DNA from 3 places in the Lysinibacillus sp. FN11 genome. Region 2 is predicted to be linked to each of the others. Evidence: predicted binding sites of a transcription regulator. Region 2 holds the regulator's gene; each other region holds the start of a gene.

What was found. Region 2 encodes LexA, which represses DNA repair genes until DNA is damaged. Its sites were predicted from a motif close to CGAACATATGTTCG; they were not measured.
Region 1: uvrB (excinuclease ABC subunit UvrB) is a predicted target of LexA. The motif match lies at 2,036-2,049, and genes of this name have one in related genera.
Region 3: NP781_RS12095 (WYL domain-containing protein) is a predicted target of LexA. The motif match lies at 1,397-1,410, and genes of this name have one in related genera.

What each region holds. Positions count from the first base shown of each region.
Region 1 is NZ_CP102383.1:151,225-158,411, reverse strand. Features, by position in the region: gene uvrB (excinuclease ABC subunit UvrB) at 1-1,962, opposite strand, end outside; gene NP781_RS00685 (IDEAL domain-containing protein) at 2,437-2,685, opposite strand; gene NP781_RS00680 (competence protein ComK) at 2,913-3,422, shown strand; one part of gene prfB (peptide chain release factor 2) at 3,466-4,494, opposite strand; one part of gene prfB (peptide chain release factor 2) at 4,496-4,570, opposite strand; gene NP781_RS00670 (competence protein ComK) at 4,693-5,235, opposite strand; gene secA (preprotein translocase subunit SecA) at 5,565-7,187, opposite strand, start outside.
Region 2 is NZ_CP102383.1:688,581-695,767, forward strand. Features, by position in the region: gene NP781_RS03195 (prepilin peptidase) at 1-466, shown strand, start outside; gene NP781_RS03200 (gamma-glutamyl-gamma-aminobutyrate hydrolase family protein) at 500-1,222, shown strand; gene lexA (transcriptional repressor LexA) at 1,330-1,947, opposite strand; gene NP781_RS03210 (cell division suppressor protein YneA) at 2,115-2,429, shown strand; gene NP781_RS03215 (YneB family resolvase-like protein) at 2,426-3,091, shown strand; gene def (peptide deformylase) at 3,120-3,695, opposite strand; gene NP781_RS03225 (helix-turn-helix transcriptional regulator) at 3,688-3,879, opposite strand; gene NP781_RS03230 (DJ-1/PfpI family protein) at 4,500-4,871, opposite strand; gene NP781_RS03235 (hypothetical protein) at 4,892-5,032, opposite strand; gene NP781_RS03240 (GNAT family N-acetyltransferase) at 5,034-5,567, opposite strand; gene NP781_RS03245 (DUF896 domain-containing protein) at 5,755-5,988, shown strand; gene tkt (transketolase) at 6,116-7,187, shown strand, end outside.
Region 3 is NZ_CP102383.1:2,232,027-2,239,213, forward strand. Features, by position in the region: gene NP781_RS12090 (Y-family DNA polymerase) at 1-1,118, opposite strand, end outside; gene NP781_RS12095 (WYL domain-containing protein) at 1,115-1,336, opposite strand; gene NP781_RS12100 (cupin domain-containing protein) at 1,576-2,232, shown strand; gene NP781_RS12105 (DUF3231 family protein) at 2,330-2,812, shown strand; gene NP781_RS12110 (cation-translocating P-type ATPase) at 2,858-5,464, opposite strand; gene NP781_RS12115 (MFS transporter) at 5,718-6,908, opposite strand; purine riboswitch at 6,983-7,082, opposite strand.

The sequences.
Region 1 (7,187 bases), 540 kb from region 2:
TTCAAATATTGTATCTCGTAACTCAGCCGCACGTTCAAAATCAAGCGCTTTTGCTGCTTCCTTCATTTCGACTTCTAGAGAAGCAACAAGCTGTTCTCTTTCCGCCTTTGTCAGCTTTTTGCCTTTTGTTGCCTTTGTTACATAGGATTCCTCTTCTTCTGCTACTTGTGTTGCACGAATCACATCTGGGATTTTCTTAATGATCGTTTGAGGTGTTATACCATGCTCCTCGTTATAAGCCATTTGTAACGCACGACGACGTTTCGTTTCATCAATCGCCTTTTTCATCGAGTCTGTTACATGGTCTGCATACATAATGACATGACCATTCGCATTACGAGCAGCACGACCAATAGTTTGAATCAAAGAACGCTCTGAACGTAAAAATCCTTCTTTATCAGCATCTAGAATCGCCACAAGGGACACCTCAGGAATATCAAGACCTTCACGCAATAAATTAATACCAATTAGCACATCATACGTTCCTTTGCGTAGCTCACGGATAATTTCAATACGCTCTAGTGTCTTAATTTCTGAATGTAGGTATTCTACTTTTAAGCCCATTTCCTTCAAGTAGGCCGATAAATCCTCGGACATTTTCTTCGTTAGCGTTGTCACTAAAACTCGCTCATCACGCGCAATTCGATCTTGTATTTCATCGATTAAATTATCGATTTGCCCTTCAATAGGACGTACATCGATTAATGGATCTAATAATCCAGTTGGTCGGATAATTTGCTCTACCATTTCTGGTGTATGCTCCAACTCATAAGGACCTGGTGTGGCTGATACATAAATTGCTTGATGTATACGATTTTCATACTCTTCAAAACGTAATGGACGGTTATCTAGAGCAGATGGCAAGCGGAAGCCGTGTTCTACGAGCACACCTTTACGCGCTTGGTCACCATTGTACATCCCACGTACCTGTGGAAGTGTTACGTGACTTTCATCAACCACAAGTAAAAAATCTTCTGGGAAGTAGTCTAGTAACGTATATGGAGTAGCACCTGCTTCACGCAATGTTAAATGACGTGAATAGTTTTCAATCCCAGAGCAAAAGCCCATTTCACGCATCATCTCTAAGTCATAACGTGTACGTTGTTCTAAACGTTGTGCCTCTAGTAATTTATCTTCTGCACGTAATAATGCAAGTCGTTCCTCTAATTCTTTTTCAATATTTTCAATCGCTTTACGCAATTTCTCTTCTCGTGTAACGAAGTGGGATGCTGGGAAAATAGCAACATGCTCTCGATCCGATAAAATCTCTCCCGTTAGTGCATCTACCTCACGAATGCGATCGATTTCATCCCCAAAAAATTCCACACGAATACAATGCTCATCACGAGAGGCTGGGAAGATTTCCACAACATCTCCACGTACCCGAAATGTTCCGCGAGTAAAACTAACATCATTTCGCTCATACTGAACGTCCACAAGCTTGCGTAATAGCTGATTACGTTCAATTTCCATACCTGTACGAATGGAAACAACCATTTCTCGATATTCTTCGGGAGAACCTAAACCATAAATGCAGGACACAGATGCAATAATAATGACATCCTCACGCTCAAACAATGCAGAGGTAGCAGAGTGACGCAGCTTATCAATTTCATCGTTAATGCTAGAGTCTTTTTCTATATAGGTATCTGTCTGCGGTACATAAGCTTCTGGTTGGTAGTAATCATAGTAGCTGACAAAATATTCAACGGCGTTATTCGGGAAGAATTCTTTGAATTCACTATACAACTGGCCAGCTAGTGTTTTATTGTGTGCCATGATTAGTGTTGGTTTTTTGACTTGCTGGATGACATTCGAAATGGTAAACGTCTTACCTGTTCCAGTAGCACCAAGCAATGTTTGATGACGTTTGCCTGCTTTCACACCCTCCACTAATTCCGCAATGGCCTGTGGCTGATCCCCGTTAGGCTGATATGGCGCTTGTAAATCAAATGTTTGCACTCATGTCCCCGTCCTTTCCTTCCAATTTGTACATATATTTTAGCATAGCAATATTAAAATTTCGAACATTTAACGAACGAATGTTTGTAAAAATTTTTTTCATCTCTAAAATTTTTATTACATAACAATACGGTCAATTTAACTTGTTACTCTTATAATAGCCGTTTTATTAGGTTTTCAAGCTTCATCAATGGATGAGATTTCCTGTTTTGCTTTATGTGCAGCTCACACTCTCTCAGGAGCCGGGCTCTGTACTTTTGGAGCGGCTCTTCTCCTCTTATGAGCAGGGGCGCTTCCCTTTGGACCGGCTCTCACTTTTTTTATAAACAGCGTCTCAAACTTTTTAAATGACTTTCCACATTCTATAAGCAAAACCACTTCTTCTAACCAAAACATACACTCCTCACATCCACTGCAACTATTTTCAAAAGCAAAAAAAATCCCCCTCTCCAATAGATATGGAGAGCGGGTTCGTCAATATGATTCATCTTCTGTTTGCTGTAAGGAAGTTAGTTCGGATGCGTATTGATAAAATGCGTTTTCATCTTTTTCATCGAGTGCTCTATCTATCAGAACCATGAGCTGCTCTTGCCGATGCATACGCTGGATACGATTTAAAAATAAATCTAAATAAATCTCGTTTAATAATTTCTCTGCCTCATCAACTTTTTTCGACTGACCAACGGCTTTCAGAAAATCTGTATACGAATAATATTTATCCAACGATCTCACCTCGATCCTTTTCTAAATTATATGAAAATTGAAATTAAAAAGCAATGCTTACGATTCGAAAATATCTTGGATTAGCTATTAATCAATTGATATTTAGAGCAAATTCTCTAGGCGTTTCGCGCTTTTCTGAACGATTTTCAACTATTTCATTTAATTTAAGAAAGTCATATTCTGTTTTACACTACCGTTATCACTAGAAAAAAGGAGGCACTCCCTATATGACAACTAACTTTGTAAACGGCTACTTAATGTCATTCAATACTTATTTACTGCAACCTATTCAGCATGACTCCAAAGTCTTCACGCATGTGATTGATAAGCATAATGAGCTGATTGTTACACGCAAACCGATGCATGTCCTTCGAAAATCCTGTCTCTCATTAGGATCAACTTATGAAGCCGCAAAACAATCGGCTAAACGTTTTTTCGGCAATCAACACAAGCTACCAATCGTCGTGGCCTTTGATTACGGTTATCCCTGTATTTTTCTGCCAACTTATTCACCCAGCTCCATTCACAATATATGGATAGGGCTTCATGCAATTATTAATATTACACCTAGTGAAATGGGGTGTATTGTAACGTTAAAAAATAATAAACAAATCGAACTACCGATTCGATATGCTTCCATTAGTAAACAATTTCTTAACGCTTCTATGCTGTATAAATATTACATGAATGAACGAAAACAGCTTAGCCAAGATGCACCCTATCATCCACCCTTTTAACAAAAATTCCCCAAGAGTATCTCACTCTTGGGGAATCTGGGTATTAATTTATTTTTGAACGTAAATAGGCATTAATAAATGGATCTAAATCGCCATCCATCACAGCACCCACATTACCTGTTTCTTCATTTGTACGATGATCCTTCACCATCGAGTATGGATGGAAGACATACGAACGAATTTGGGAGCCCCAGCCTATTTCTTTTTGTTCACCGCGTATTTCATCTAATTGCGCCTGCTGTTTATCAAGTTCTAATTGATATAGCTTCCCTTTTAACATCGTCATCGCTTTTTCACGGTTTTTAATCTGTGAGCGCTCAGCTTGACATTGTACGATCGTACCAGTAGGAATATGCGTAATACGAACGGCAGAATCTGTGGTATTAATATGCTGACCACCTGCACCTGTTGCACGATACGTATCAATTTTTAAATCCTCTGTACGAATATCGATTTCAATATTGTCGTCAAACTCTGGCATAACATCACAGGAAACGAAAGACGTATGACGGCGGCCAGACGAATCGAATGGAGAAATACGTACTAGACGATGCACACCTTTTTCCGCTTGTAAATAACCGAAAGCATTGTGACCTTTAATTGACAATGTTACAGATTTAATCCCAGCTTCATCTCCTGGTAGATAGTCCACTGTTTCCACTTTAAATCCACGCTTCTCAGCCCACCGTGTATACATACGTAATAGCATTGAACCCCAGTCCTGTGACTCCGTACCACCAGCACCAGGATGCAACTCTAAAATGGCATTGTTTTGATCGTATGGGCCACTTAGCAGTAATTGAAGCTCAAAATCAGCCATCTTTTGTTGAAATTCTGCTAGTTCTTTGCCTAATTCTTCTTGTAATTCTTCGTCTGGTTCTTCACGCAAAAGTTCCAGTGTCATATCTAAATTTTCATGTGTTTCCACTAAATCTTTATATTCATTGACTATCGCTTTTAAGCCATTTCCTTCATTGATAATCACCTGAGCACCCTGCTGATCATCCCAAAAGCCTGGCTCTAGCATCATTTCATCTAGCTCCTGAATACGTGCCTCTTTGTTCTCTAAGTCAAAGAGACCCCCTAAAGTCCGCCAATTTTTTGGCTGTAGTGTCTAATACATTGCGTACATCTGCTAATTCAATCATCGTTAAATCCTCCGAACGTTAGTCATGAAGCTAACACTTTATTCATAAAGCTCCGTATCTTTTTATTATAACGTTTTTAGAAACGAAAACATACTATCTAGCAGATGTTTTGTGGAATTAAGTCAACTATCCTGCGTCTCGTCCTCAAACATATTCTTGGCAAGACGTTGAAATACTTTCACACGGTCATACTGAACAAGTAAATATTTTGTTCGTTTCTCTAGTCTATATTTTAATAAAAAAGCTCTTTGAATCCGAGACTCTAACGCATTGACACTGACATCCACAATAAATTCCTTGCCATTCATAAAAGTAACCTTTGTCCTCTTTTTATCCACAGCGACATAGTCATCTATATGATGAACAGCGAACCAGATACAGTCAGGATGTAAAGGAGACCTACTAGGAAACCATAAAATATTACAACGTTCGTGCACGACGATAGGATTTTTATTAAGCTTGCCTAGGATCATTTTCGAACCATCGAACGCTCCTCTTAAACTAGAACCAAAATAACGCAGATTAAAGTCCAATAATTTCGTTGGTGGTAGCGTAGATATATACTCATTATTTTTCTCATACACCTGCGTACATAAATTTCCAAAGGAATCATACACAGGCATATACATCATTGTTTCACTATTCATAATATCTTTTTTATGCATCTATAGTCCCCCTTTATACATTTTATGTTGCTTCCAGTCAAAATAAAAAGGAATATACTAAATATGCGTACATTCCCGCTATTTTCAATGAGTAAGATTGCTTGAAAATTCCGATCCTCCTTAAGACTTAGTATCACCATCAAAAATTCAGGATAATAATAGGATCAATAACTTGTACTATATACCTATTATTACAGCTATTGTATACCCATATTTTTCAATTGTCTATAAATTCTGACTTTTTATACTAAAATTTCTTCATTTTTGAGTTATTTTACAAAGAAAAAATCATTTCAACACGTAGTTAAAATGATTCTTTCACCTAGATATTATTGAGCTGTGCCATGACAGTTTTTAAATTTCTTACCGCTACCACAAGGACATAAATCATTACGGCCAATGTTTTCAGCTTTACGTACTGGTTGCTTTTTCGGCGCAGTGCCACCTTCTTCTTTTGGATTAACAGCCTGCCCCTTAGCCACCTCTTCACGCTCCAGATTATTGCGGATTTCTGCTTTCATCGCATATTTCGCAACATCCTCGCGAATAGAGGCTACCATATCCTCAAACATTGCAAAGCCTTCTTGTTGATATTCACGAAGAGGATCGTTTTGACCATAAGCACGCAGATGGATACCTTGACGTAGTTGATCCATTGCATCAATATGATCAATCCATTTTGTATCGATTGATCGTAATAAAATAACCTTTTCAAACTCACGCATACGCTCTGGTGTCAGTTCTGCCTCTTTTTCATCATAACGAACATGAACAGCATCAGAGATTAGCTGATTAATATCTTCAGCAGACTTGCCTTGGAAATCAGATACTTTAAGTTGACCTTCCTCTAAAAGATTAGCCGCTACAAAGTCTTCAATAGCCTTTAGGTTCCAATCCTTCTGTTCACCTTGAGTATACAGGCTAACAACATTATCGATTGTTTCTTGAATCATAGACTCAACAAGCACACGCATATTTTCTGTTTCTAGTACATCATAACGCTCTTTATAAATAATCTCACGTTGCTGACGTAGTACATCGTCATATTGTAATAAGCGTTTACGCGCATCAAAGTTATTACCTTCGACACGTTTCTGCGCTGATTCTACAGCTCTCGACACAACTTTAGATTGCAATGGCTGGGAATCATCCATACCTAAGCGCATCATCATCGACTTCATATTATCAGAGCCAAAACGACGCATTAAATCATCCTCTAAGGATAGGTAGAATTGTGTAACCCCTGGATTCCCTTGACGACCAGAACGTCCACGAAGCTGATTATCAATACGACGTGATTCATGTCGCTCTGTACCGATTACCGCTAAACCGCCAATTTCGAGTACTCCTTCGCCAGGTTTAATATCTGTACCACGTCCAGCCATGTTAGTTGCAATTGTCACTGCACCCTTTGTACCAGCGTTCGCAATGATTTCAGCTTCACGTTCATGATTTTTCGCATTTAATACATTATGAGGAATTTTATGTTTATCCAATAGTTTAGAAATAATCTCAGACGTTTCAATAGCAACTGTACCAACAAGAACAGGTTGACCAGCTCTATGACGCTCTGCGATATCAGCAGCAACTGCTTTATATTTCCCTTCCATCGTTGCAAAAATCAAGTCAGCACGATCATCACGAGCAATCGGTTTATTCGTCGGAATAGCGACAACATTCATATTGTAAATATTACGGAATTCCTCTTCCTCTGTTTTCGCTGTACCTGTCATCCCTGCAAGCTTTTGATACATACGGAAGTAGTTTTGGAAGGTAATTGTCGCCATTGTCATCGATTCATTTTGAATCTCAACGCCTTCTTTAGCCTCAATCGCTTGGTGTAAGCCATCAGAATAACGACGACCCTTCATCAAACGACCAGTAAAGCCATCAACGATCACAATTTCGCCATCCTGCACAACATAATCGACATCATTATGCATACTAACATG
Region 2 (7,187 bases):
GGGCATAGAATTGATAGTAGCGTTCCTTTTTATCTCCTTATTAGTTATTATCGTTGTGTCAGATTTGGCCTATATGCTAATTCCTGATAAGGTGTTAGTATTCTTTTTACCTGTGCTAGCTATTGGACGAGTGCTGTCACCATTAACACCGTGGTGGGACTCTCTTGTGGGTGCTGTGGTTGGTTTTGGCATATTATATATCATTGCTGTGCTATCGAACGGTGGCATGGGTGGAGGCGATATTAAATTATTCTTTTTAATTGGTCTCGTTCTGGGTACGATTGATACACTGTTAACGCTATTTTTAGCTGCAGTTATTGGTATGGTTGTCGGGATTACCATGTTATCGAAAAACAAACAGGGGAGAAAAACACCCATTCCGTTTGGGCCATCTATTGCATTGGCTGCAGTTATTGTTTATTTCTATGGCGATCTATTAATCAATTGGTATATAAGCTTTTGGTAATTGTTCAATTTTCAGGAATGTGGGGGGAAGCAAGTGAAACCGATTATTGGTATTACAGCCTTTGTTGAGGATGATTTATCCTCTCGATTAAATGTGGCTTACAGCAAAAGCATCATTGAAGCTGGTGGAATTCCATTGATTATTCCAATTGGGGTAGAAGAAGAGGCAGCACAGATTTTAGCCCTTACAGACGGATTATTATTATCTGGTGGTCATGATGTGCACCCATTTCTATTCGGGGCTGAGCCTTCATTAAAGCTTGGAAAAATTCATCCAGCGCGAGATACGATTGAGTTAGCATTAATTGAAGCCGCATTCCAACGGAAGATGCCTATTTTCGGGATTTGTCGAGGAATTCAAATACTAAATGTTGCTTTAGGTGGTACTTTATATCAGGATATTGATAGTGATCATTTTAGCACTAAATTACTTCAACATATGCAGCAATCAGGTCGAGCTGTAGCTACCCATTCTGTTCAGGTTATTGCTGACAATCTATTAGCGACTATCGTTGAACAAGAGAAAATAGCAGTGAATTCATTTCATCATCAAGCGGTGAATGTTTTAGCAGAAAAATTAAAAGTAGCGGCAAAATCTAACGACGGTATTATCGAAGCGGTAGTTCATGAGGAGATGCCATTTTGCTTGGCTGTTCAGTGGCATCCTGAGGAACTAGCCATAGCAGGAGATGAGGGTGCGCAAAAGCTATTTTCAGCCTTTGTGGAAGCGAGCTTAAAATTTAAGAAGGAAGCTTAGAAGAGGCATTGTACAAAGAATCCAATCGTATGTGGATTCTTTTTTTGCGTAAAAAAGAGGATACATGCTCTTAGAAGGAACATAATCCTCAAAACCTGCTTTAATAGTTAATGTACACGTCTGTAAAGACCTACAACTTGTCCTAAAATAGAAACTTGATCGACAATAATAGGTTCCATAGAAGAATTTTCAGGCTGTAAACGGAAATGGTTTTTCTCTTTAAAGAAACGTTTTACAGTTGCTTCATCTTCAGCTGTCATAGCTACAACAATATCCCCATTATTAGCTGTTGCCTTTTGTTTTACAATGACTAAATCTCCATCTAAAATCCCAGCTTCAATCATTGATTCTCCCATAATTTCTAGCATGAACAATTGATCTTCACTTGTGCCGTACGTATCGGGTAATGGGAAATATTCTTCAATGTTTTCAATTGCTGTAATTGGAGAACCAGCTGTAACCTTCCCGACAAGTGGAACATGGATCACCTGTTGCTTTTGGATGGATTCTTCAGGCTCTAAAATTTCAATTGCGCGTGGCTTTGTTGGATCTCGACGAATAAAGCCTTTTTGTTCTAATCGAGCTAAATGTCCATGAACAGTTGAACTGGAAGCAAGTCCAACTGCTTCACCAATTTCGCGTACTGATGGTGGATATCCTTTAGCTCGTACCTCTTCCTTAATGAAAGCTAAAATGTCCTCTTGTCTTTTCGAAACTTTTTTCATGAGTGCTCACCTCTTTTTTTCTAAAATCATTCTTCTTATTTGATAGTATAACAGAATGCGAACACGTATGCAAACATAGGTTCGAAAAGTGTTTGACAAAAATGTTTGTTCGCTTTATTATGGGAACATACATTCCGAACAAACATTCTTAAAAAGGGGTAATGATTATGACATGGTTGAAGAAAAACACACATATCTCAATTTTAATAGGAGCTTGTTTATTATTTGCAGCATACCTTTACATTACTGATCCAGGAAAAGTTAGTTACGCAGAAATTCAAATCGAACATGGGGATAGCTTGTGGTCGTTAGCCGAGCAATATCGTGGTAAAATGAGTACTGATGATTGGATAAAGCTTGTAAAAACTGAAAATGAACTAGCAGATATTAAAATTGTAGCAGGAAAATCTCTAGTTATTCCTGTAGTGAGTGATCAAGCCAGTCCCATCAATACTATCGAAATTGCGAGAAATGAACAATGATAAATAATCAACTATCGGCTGTTGTCTATTGTCGCGTAAGTACCGAAAAAGAAACACAAAGCTCCTCATTAGAGCGCCAACAGGAAGAGTTGCTGCGCTATGCTGCTGAGCAAGGCTATGCAGTGAAGGGCGTGTTCAAAGATCAACATAGTGGCTATGATGTAGAACGTGAAGGCTTACTAGAAATGCTTGATTTTATAAAAGATAAGAACATTAATGCTCTTTTTGTCCAAGATGAAACTCGTTTAGGACGAGGCAATGCAAGGATGGCTGTATTACATTTATTACAAAAGTCAGCAACTGACGTTTTTTCTATGCGTGATGCAGGCCCAGTCCAATTAAATGAAATGGATACGATGCTGCTTGAAATTTTAGCGATTGTAGAGGAATATCAGCGTAGAATTCATAATGCTAAAATTCGACGAGGTATGCGACGTGCTGTAGAAAACGGTTATCGTCCAGAAAATAATTTATCGAACCGAGGTAATCCGCAGGGGCAGGAGCGTAAAGATCTACCTGTAGAGGAAATTGTGAAGCTACGCAAACGTGGATTTACCTTTGAAGAAATTTCTATAACGCTTAGAGGGTTAGGCTTTGAGGTAAGTAAGGCGACTGTACATCGTCGTTTCCAGGAGCACCAAGAAAGATTAGCAGGAAAATAATATTCCTGCTAATTTTTTCTGTAAAAAACTACTGAAGGGAAGAAAAGCTTTCGATGATAACATGACTAGGCAGTTGGAAAGGATGCTCTTTATTTATTCGATCATAAAACATGATGCCATTTAAATGATCGATTTCATGCTGTACAACGATGGCCCCATAGCCCTGTAACTGTACAATGATTTCATGTCCATCGATGTCATAAGCTTTGACTTTAATTCTCTCATATCTCGGTACAAAACCAGGAACAGGTCGATTTACAGATAGACAGCCTTCTCCCTCCGGTAGATAAATCATATTGATGGAATGACTTATTATTTTAGGGTTAATGAGCATCATTTCTTGGTCATCAAAGAGTACAGCAAACATTCGTTTATCTACGCCAATTTGATTAGCAGAGAGTCCACTTCCAGGGCGAAGCTTATATTTTTTTGCTAGCGTTGGATTTTGGCTATTTTTCAGATATTGTAGCATGGCTAGGAGGGTATTTCGATCCTCAGTGGTCACTGGTATCGACACTTCTTGAGTTTGTTTTCTTAAAATTGCCGAGTGTTCTTTCACGAAGTCCTTCATTGTAATCATATAATTTGGGTGAAATTTAGTCATAAATAAACACCTCATCAATACGGCTATTAAGAACCTTAGCAATCTTAAAAGCTAATTCAAGAGTCGGATCATATTTATCATTTTCAATGCTATTAATCGTCTGTCTCACAACTCCACATTCTTTTGCAAGTGCAGCTTGTGTAATGCCTAATTTTTTTCTTAAAATTTTGATGATGTTCTTCAGAATTATCCCTCCATTTTGTCCAAAGTATTAGACATATACAATGGATGTCCAATTAATTGGACATTTCTTAGTGAAAAACAAAACAGTCAATTAAAGGGTAGAAATGGATTTCCGTTGCAGGCTACTTGCTTTCCTGTTGGCGAGCACTAAATCGCTTCCTCCGCTACCGCTCCGTTTAGAGTTTCGCCTGTTTCGCTATCCCACGGGAGTTAAGTAGCCCTCCACTCCAATCCATAAATATTTATCTTTTTTAGCAAATGTTTTCAGATAAAGTAAAGGTGTTCACTACTCTTTATAGAGGGGGAGACACGCATCACTTTTCCACATTGAAAATAAAAATCCCATCCCCCTAAGAATACAGATATTGGACTATTTGATTGCTCTGCTAGTATGAAGTAAAGACATTTTGCAGAATGGTTGATTGGAGAGGAGCCAGCGTCACAGATGAGACCCTTGAGCGAACGAAAGTGAGTAAAGCTGCTCTTCACCCTGGAAAGGACACTGGCGGAACGGAAAACACCGTTCGCCTTGTTAAAAGGTCTCATTCTACTAATGACATCATCTTTTTTCAACAACATGAAATGCCCGATTAATTAGACATTTGGGTTTTAAATCATCACTTAATACCAATTTTCATCAAAATTTAGCTTTAACGCATGCCCGAAACAAATACCGAAAGGAATAAAACCTCTTCTTCTTGCTGTAATGATATTTCCATCTTGTACCACTAGTTCATCTGAATAGTTATGAAGCTCAAAGCACCCTAACTGTTTCATACCATCAAAAGGTAGTCCTACTGTATATTTTTTGTTTTTTAAGACACCTGCTTTTGCCAAGAGGTAAGGGGAGCTAGAAATACTGGCAATCATTCCTCCTTTTGCAGATAGATAACGAATGAAATCTAGTAAGCTCTCTTCAAGTTGTAATGTAGAAATATCCATACAGCCTGGTAATAGTAGACTATCAATATCGTCAAGCTCTATTTCATTCACGGATAAATCAGCTATACAATTTAAACCAGCTCTTCTCTGATAGGTTTGGTATTCGATCCTAGTGTGATGATGGGTTTACCGCCTTGCATTAATATGGACAAAGCAACACTCAATTCATATTCACTAAATTGTGGGTATAATAACACCGCAGTTTTCTTCATTTCATACACCTCTTACCTTTAGATCGTTCCATTCTTCCTCTAAAATAGCGTAATAGTATTCATCCCACCAAGTCTCTCCATGAGGTATGCATTTTTTAAAAAATCCTTCTTGGCGCATCCCGATTTTCTCCATGACTCGGTAAGAAGCAATATTCTCTGGCTGGCATGTGGCAATAATTCGATGAAGTTTCATTTTATTAAAACCGTGATCTAATAGGGCCTGAGCAGCTTCAGAAGCATAACCATGATTGTGATAGGCAGGATTCATAACCCATCCAATTTCATACGTATGGTCGCCAAAGTATTTGTGGAAAACAAGATGACCAATGACTCGCTGTTGTTCACGTAAAACAATGGCGAAATGTTTTGCTTGCTCGTTACTATTCTCTGTTATGAAATGTTGAACCTGATCTTCATTCAACACACCCTCTGGCATATAGTGCATGACTGTTTTATCTGACATATAGCTATAAACAGCCTGCCAATCTTGGGCTTCAAATGTTCGAATAAGTAGTCTAGGTGTTGTGATGTTCATGGTAGCTCCTCCTATTATCTATCAAATTTTTCCTATTATTATTAGTTATACACCTCTAACTTCTGGAAGTCATGTAAAGAATGGCTAAGAAGTGTTTTTAAGGGTTGGTATAACTGCATTTTAAGGGAAACCATGCTATACTTTGCATACTGAGGTCATTAAGCTAGGTACTGAAAGGTGTGTAACCATGTTATCAAAGGAAAAAATTAACCGAATTAATGAATTATCTGCTAAAGCGAAAAGCGGACAATTAACAGAGGAAGAAGCAAAGGAGCGCACAGCGCTTCGCAAGGAGTATTTAGATACGTTTAGAGCAACGATGCGAGATACGATTGAAAACGTTAAAGTGGTCGATGCAGAAGGAAATGATGTAACGCCTGAGAAGGTAAAACAAGCACAAAAAAATAAATTTCTAAATTAATGTGACACAATTCAATAAAGTATGTATGAAAACGCAAATAGTATAACAAAAAGCATTGTTTTCTAAAGCAATGTTGACTAAACTGTAAAAGAACAATATATAGGACGAGAAAGGATGTCACAATATAATGACTCAACACGCGGATCTTTTAGCAATTAATGCTATCCGAACTTTGTCAATCGATGCTATTGAAAAAGCAAATTCTGGTCACCCAGGTTTACCAATGGGAGCAGCGCCAATGGCTTATACGCTTTGGACAAAACAATTACGCCATAATCCAGCAAATCCAAAATGGTTTAACCGTGATCGTTTTGTACTGTCAGCAGGCCATGGTTCAATGCTTTTATACAGCTTACTTCACCTTGGAGGCTATGGTTTACCAATGGAAGAAATTCAAAACTTCCGCCAATGGGATTCATTAACACCAGGACATCCTGAATATGGTCATACAGTAGGGGTAGAGGCAACAACTGGTCCTCTTGGACAAGGAATCGCTATGACTGTTGGTATGGCAATGGCTGAGCGCCATTTAGCGGCTACTTACAATAAACCAGGTCATGACATTGTTGACCACTACACATTTGCGTTATGTGGCGACGGTGACTTAATGGAAGGTGTTGCAGCAGAAGCGATTTCATTAGCTGGTCACTTAAAACTTGAAAAATTAATCGTGCTTTACGATTCTAATGATATTTCTTTAGATGGTGACTTAGAAAAGTCATTTTCAGAAAACGTTCAAAAACGCTTTGAATCTTATGGTTGGAATTATTTAAAAGTGGCAGATGGTACAGATGTAGATGCTATTAATGCAGCCATTGAAGAAGCCAAAAAATCTACTGGCAAGCCAACATTAATTGAAGTGAAAACAGTGATTGGTTTTGGTTCTCCAAATAAATCTGGTAAAGCAGATTCTCACGGTGCACCTCTTGGTACAGATGAAGTTGTCTTAACGAAGGCTGCCTATGAGTGGGCACATGAACCATTCCAAATTCCTGCAGAAGTTTACGATACATTTAATGCAGCTGCTGAAGTGCAAGGCGCACAGCCAGAGGAAGCTTGGAATGCAAAATTTGCTGCATACAAAGAAGAATTCCCAGAGTTAGCAGCTCAATTCGAGAAAGCGATGAATGGTGAATTACCAGAAGACTTTGCTTCTGAGTTACCAGTATATGAAGCAGGTAAATCTGTAGCAACTCGTT
Region 3 (7,187 bases), 1.5 Mb from region 2:
TTACGCTCATCAAATAAATCAAGCTGAATGCTACGTTCTGGCTCTAAGTTTGTCAGTCTAACAGATAATTGACGCGCTGGCTCACCCGCAAAATGCTCATCTAGTAAGGCCAGACAAGCCTGATACATAACAAGAGTCTCATTGGTTGGACTTTCGATGGTTCTTGAGCGATGGAACCCTTTCGTCATCGCATTGCGACTGTAAGAGAGCCCCAAGCTAACAGTCCGCCCGACATAGCCTGCTTCCCGTGTACGTCGCATCACATCCTCACACATTTCTAGGAGTACAACCGCAATATCCCTTCGTGTGTGATAATCCTTCATGAGCATTTGGCCCTTCCCAAAGCTTAATGCCGCATTGTTCACTAATGGCTCACCTAATGTGGAGAGATCAATGCCCCATGCATGGTAATAGTATTGATTACCCATAATACCAAAGCGCTTTTCTAATTCGGCTAAATCGGCATGGGCTAATCCACCGACTGTTTGGATGCCCATCGCATTTAAATTGGCTGCCATCTGTTTCCCAATCCCCCACATATCAGACAGAGGACGCACGGGCCAAAGCTTTGTTGGCACATCGGCATAGGTCCATTTGGCAAAGCCTGTTTTTTTTGCCTCTAAATCTAATGCTAATTTAGCCATCAACATGTTTGGTCCCATGCCAATGGCGGACGGAATGCGAAACTTTTCATAGATGTCTTCCTGAATCAATTTGGCTACCTGCTCAGGCGAACCCCAAAGTTGCTCCGTGCCTGTTAGATCTATAAAGCTTTCATCCACACTATAAACATGGATCGCCTCTGGAGGGACATATTGTGCAATCAGACGCGTAATGGCCATGGACATCTCTAGAAAAAAGGACATTTTTGGTTCAAACAACTTAATATCTGGATGTTTGGGAATTTCATAACGTCTATTCCCTGTTTTAATGTTAAATTTTTCTTTCATCACTGGTGATGCAGCCAGCACAATACTGCCAGGTTGTTCAAAATTACCGATGACGGCAATTGGATCTGTCAGCACATCTAGCCCTTCTAGCATGGCAATACAACTTGCATAAAAGCACTTCATATCAATACAAAAAATATCTTTCTGTGGGAAATCGTTGTAATTCATATTACCTCAGACTCCCGTTGGAGAATGGGCAGAAGGGCTAGAACATTGTTAATACGAAACGTACGCTTCGCTAGCCTTGTAAAACAAAAGGCGGTAAAGGAATCACCTTTAATGTGGATGATTTTCACGCGCCTTTTCGTAATGGCACCTGATTCCGCTATATACATCATGTGGAAGATTTGGTGACGATGCATGGCTTTTCTCAACTGCTCTTTCATGTTGAATGCTCCTTTACTGACTCTGTTTTCATTCATGTTGAACAGAGTTTTTAACAACCAAGAACAAACGTTTGTGTTTTTATTATACGCACGTATGTTCTGAAATAGAAGTGGTAATTTTAGCTAATTTTTATCCAGACAGAGGCTAGCTGTAGCTAGGCATTTGTGTAAGTCTAGGAGCACCTAAAACATAATCTATGATGATGAATAGCTCAATTTATATGAGAAAGGATGTAAGTATCAGCTCAAACATCGATTATAGCTCCCCTTCTGCAGCGTTCACTTTTGATGTCAATAAAAGTACGCTTTTTAAAAAAGACTCCCGAAATTACATTAATATTCTCGGTGTGGAACAATTAAATACATTAGAAAATACATCTTTACTTGATATTTTTTTAAGTAAAGACAATGTCATCGAGCCACATTACCATCAAAATGCAGCAGAGCTTGTCTATTGTATTGCAGGAGCAGCAACGGTTTCTCTATTGAATCCATTTACCAAGAAAATTCAACACTATCCTATCAAGCCTGGGCAGGTTGCCAATGTCCCACAGGGCTGGTGGCATTATGAAGTAGCCACAGAAGATGACACGCATCTACTTGCTATTTTTGATGCGCCAACGCCTGAGGTCATTTTAGGCTCTGATATCTTAAAATTCACACCAGCCCATATGATGGCCCATACGTATTGTTTAGATGAAGAACAATGGAAGAAAACGATTGCACCGATTGTTCCTACGACTTATATTGGACCAGCAAAAAGCTGTAATCGAATCGAGTCAGCAACGGATCAAGCCCCTTATAAACCAACCATGCCACAGCAATATATGAAACCATGTCCATACCCTTATCCCTACCGTTACCCTCCTTTGTACCCTTATGGTACCTACTATTAGCGACCTCTTATTCATTTTTTATTGTAAAAGATGAATAGAATGTCATTTACTGCTACATCCTAATCTTAAATCAAACTAAGAGTTAGGAAGTGTCAGGATGACAATGATAAATGAAAATCTAGCATCGCTACAATTTAAGGAGATTTTCAAGCTTTGGTCACAGCTTGGGATCAATCAAGGCTATATTGCTTCCAGTCATGCTTTTTTTAAGCATACGCGTGATAAAAACTTAAAAATCCTTACATTGGAATTTATTCAATGTTTAAAAGAGGAAAATAAACAGTTAACCCTGCTATTAAAGGAAAACGGTGTGCTGGCACCAACAGCATCGATAGAATACAGTAAAATGAAAATAACGGATATTCGTGGAAAATCTTTCATTAATGATGGCGAAATAAGTGCTATTTTATCGATGAATATTGCCTCCTCTTTGATTGCCGTAAGCCAAGCTTTAGAACTAGCAGTAAAGAAAACACATCTAACCAAATATGGTGAACTCCATATGCGTTATGCCCTACTTGGAGCGAAATTGATTGACCTAAGTAAGAGTAAAGGCTGGTTATTAGCCTCTACACACTAAAAAGAAGCCTCCGTTTGAATACCTAACGGAAGCTTTTTTTAATCTTTATCGATTTCTTACGAACAGTAGCTTATACCATTGATTGACTAGGAATGGTAACACCGACAGGCTATAAATAAAGCCTAGCTGTGCTGGTGTTAATGGAGCTACCTCAAAGACCGTTGTAAGCATCGGCATAAATAAGACCATGTGTAAACTTAGCACACCAATGATAAAGGCGAACCACGTATATTTATTCGAAAATACACCAATCGCAAAGATAGATTGTTTGGATCGAGAATTAAAGCCATGCACTAACCTTGACAGGCATAGTGTTGTAAAGGCCATCGTGCTTGCTGTTAACGTATCGCCTGTCGATAAACCGATTTGAAACGCAATAATGGTGGAAATGGCGATTAATATCCCTTCAAGCACAACTTGTGTGGTAAAGGCTTTATTTAATAAAGGGGTATGAATGTTTCTAGGCTTGTCCTTCATTGTTTTCTTATTATTTGGCTCTAAACCGATGGCAATAGCAGGCAGACTATCTGTTAATAAGTTGATGAATAGAAGATGGACAGGTGCAAAAGGAACAGGTAAGCCCAGAACCGTTGCATATAACACGACAAAAATAGCGCCTGCATTTCCAGATAATAAGAACAGAATGGCATTTTTAATATTTGTATAGATGCTACGGCCATTGGCGATTGCTTTAACAATTGTTGAAAAATTATCATCCGTTAAAATCATGGATGAGGCATCTTTTGCAACCTCTGTGCCTGTTACACCCATAGCCACCCCAATATCAGCTTGCTTCAAAGCAGGTCCATCATTGACACCGTCTCCTGTCATGGCAACCACATGTCCTTTATCCTGCCATGCTTTAACAATTCGAATTTTTTGGGCGGGTGTAACACGGGCATAAACAGAATAATCCTGTACTTTATCTTGCAGCTCTTGATCCGTTAAGCCTTCGAGCGCATGTCCCTCTATAGCTTCAGCTGGATTTTGCAAAATACCAATTTGTTCGGCAATCGCGGTTGCTGTAATTTTATGGTCTCCTGTAATCATGACGGGTTTAATACCTGCCTTTATACAGCTTTCCACAGCCTCTTTCGACTCTTTTCTTGGAGGGTCCATCATCGCTACTAAGCCGACAAAGATTAAATCTCGTTCTGCTTGTGGATCGACTTTTTGTAGAGGCAATACCTCCTTATAAGCAATGGCTAGCACCCTTAAACCATTCATAGAAAAATCGCGATTCACCGCCTCGATTTTCTGGCGATGCTGCGGGGTTATCTCAAAAATACCTGTTGATGTTTTGATTCGCGTCACTTTTGGTAAGAGTACATCCAGAGCCCCTTTGGTAATCATGATGGGCTGCTTGTCCATCTGATTGACAGTGCTCATAAGCTTCCTCGTCGAATCAAATGGAATTTCAGCCAATCGTGGATATTGCTCACGTATCTTCAATTCATCTAAACCATACTGTTTCCCCAATTTCACGAGCGCAATTTCTGTAGGATCACCAATCTCCTTCTGGTCACGCTCGACAGCATCACTACATAAAAGCGCTTTTACCATTAGCTCTTTTTCCACTGGATTTATTGGATTGAGCCAATCATGAGGAATTTTCTTCTGGTCCACAAAAACTTCCTGTACCACCATTTTATTTTCTGTTAAAGTACCTGTTTTATCAGAACAGATGACCGATACACTCCCCAAGCTCTCCACAGCATAAAGCTTGCGGATGATCGCATTTTCCTTTGCCATCTTTTGGGTGCCAAAAGCTAATACAATGGTCACGATAGAACTTAAAGCCTCAGGGATAGCCGCCACAGCAAGAGATACAGCAAACATAAAGGACTCCACTAATGCTCGTCCTCGGATAAGATCAATCGTAAAGATTGCTAAACAAATTAGCGTAATTCCTAAGGCTAATTTTTCACCGAATTGATCGAGACTAATTTGTAATGGCGTTTTCTTTTCCTTGGCTGTATCGAGTAAATTCGCAATTTTTCCGATTTCCGTCTGCATCCCAATTGCCGTAACCATCACGATGCCACGTCCATTGGTCACAAAACTTCCTGAGTACACCATATTTTTCTTATCCGCAATGGTGATATTCTGTTTCCGAATGGGGTCTGTACTTTTTGCCACAGCAATTGATTCGCCTGTAAGAGAGCTTTCGTTGATGTGTAAATTATGGCTTTCTAGTAGTCTTCCATCCGCATTAATATAATCTCCCGCCTCCAACATCAGAAGGTCGCCTACTACAATTTCTTCAGAAGGAATTTCTACTAGTTGATTATTACGCATGACCTTGGCAATGGGAGAGGTCAATGCTTTCAGATTATCTAATGATTGTTCGGCCTTCACATGCTGCACTGTACCTAAAATGGCATTTAAAATAACCACGATCATGATCACAATGGTGCTTTCTACTTCTCCTAGTAGAAAGGAAACGACGGCAGCAACGAGTAAAATGATGACCAATAAATCTTTGAATTGGCCCATAAAAACAGCCAACGTACTTGTTTTTTGCCCTTCCTCTAATACATTATAGCCATAGACTTGTTGCCTCTTTTGGACGTCATCATCAGTCAAACCTTGCGTGGTGACGTTCAATATCTTCATGACTTCAGCAGATGATTGTTGATGATATTCAGTCATTGAGTTCTCCTTCCATTTACAAGATTTGAAAGTCTCCTACTATTTTTCTTAAAAATAATATTCGTTCTTAAAATCTCAAACTTCTCAAATCTGTAAATTCATTAACTACAACAATCTATTCCATAGGTAATTAGAGTATGCTAAGAAACCATAGAGAATTTAATTTTGGGAAGTGTACGAAAATAGATTCATGCCAACCAATTAAAAAGGTATTGGGATGGCTTTCCCAATACCTTTCAGGGCTATTGCTTGATTATGAATTATGATGTGCTGACTGATAATCTACGTGCTGCTCCTGTCCAAGAGGTGCCCTTTTAATAGAAAAGATGGCGCAGCCTAATGCACAAAGAACTAGAATCGTACCAAAGCTAGCTAGGTGCATAACGGATCCTGTCCAAGCAAACATTGCGCCACCCACTGCTGATCCGATAGAAATACCAATTTGCAGGGCTGCTGTATTTAAGCTTTGCTGAATATCCGATGATTGAGGATCTGCTTGAATTAAGTAATTTTGTAATGGCGGTGTCAGTGCCCAGCTCAACGCACCCCATAAAACCGTAAATACTAAAAACAGTGGAAGGGCAATAATTGTATAAGGAATACTAAATAAGACAATGGCAAAAGCTGAGACAATTAAAATAATGGCTTTACTTGTGCCAATTTTATCACTCACCCATCCACCTACAGCATTCCCACTAACAGAGGCAATACCAAAGATTAAGTAACAAATACTAATCCATGAAGCATTCATATCAAATGCCTCTACTAAAAATGGTGTTAAATAGGCGTAAAGCATGTAATGACCCGCTAGCATAAATAGGGTAGTTAACTGTGCTGTCAGGATTTTTAAATTCGCCAGCGATTTGATTTGCGCCTTGAGTGGCACTACTTCTCCAATTGGCATTTTTTCAAGTAATAAAGCAATTAATATCATTGAAATCGTTGATAGGATACTAATACCTAAAAATACGGCTCGCCAGCCAAACGCTTCTGTAATAAAAATACCCATTGGCACACCGATCACCAGCGCAGAACTTACACCCATAAAAACAAGCCCCAGTGCTTTAGCACGATGGCGAGGCTCTACGATTTTAGTTGTAATCGTTAATGATAAAACAATCACTAACGCTGTACTCATAGCTGTGAAAATACGTGCGATTAGCACAATGATAAACGTTGTACTGAAGAAGGTCATTAGATTTCCTAACGTAAAAATAAATAAAGAAATAAGGAATAAGCGCTTCCGCTCCACCTTGGCTGTCAAGGATAGTAGGACAGGCGCAGAAATCGCATAAACAAGTGCAAAAATAGTAATTAATTGTCCCGCCGTCGCTAAAGACACATCTAAATCCTCTGCAATATTTGGCAGGATTCCGCCAACAATTAATTCAACTAACCCTACTGCAAAGGTAGTCACAGCAAGAATATAAACTCTCCAATTCATCGTAATCTCCCCTTCGTTACACGTTCATTTTTGTAGGAGATTGTTTTAAAACAAACTAAAAAAATCCTGACTACAAAAATGAAGCAAAGTTTTGTAGTCAGGATTTTATGGTTCCTGGTAGAGACCCTCAATCCATATTATTGAGGTTATACAGATCAAATATTTACTTTAGCTATAGTAGCACATCAAAATTTCATTGACAATAACTTTTTTCATAGAACTCATTGCCTTTAAAAATCTTTTGGGCAAGAGAAAATTTCGATTTTCTGCTTATATTTC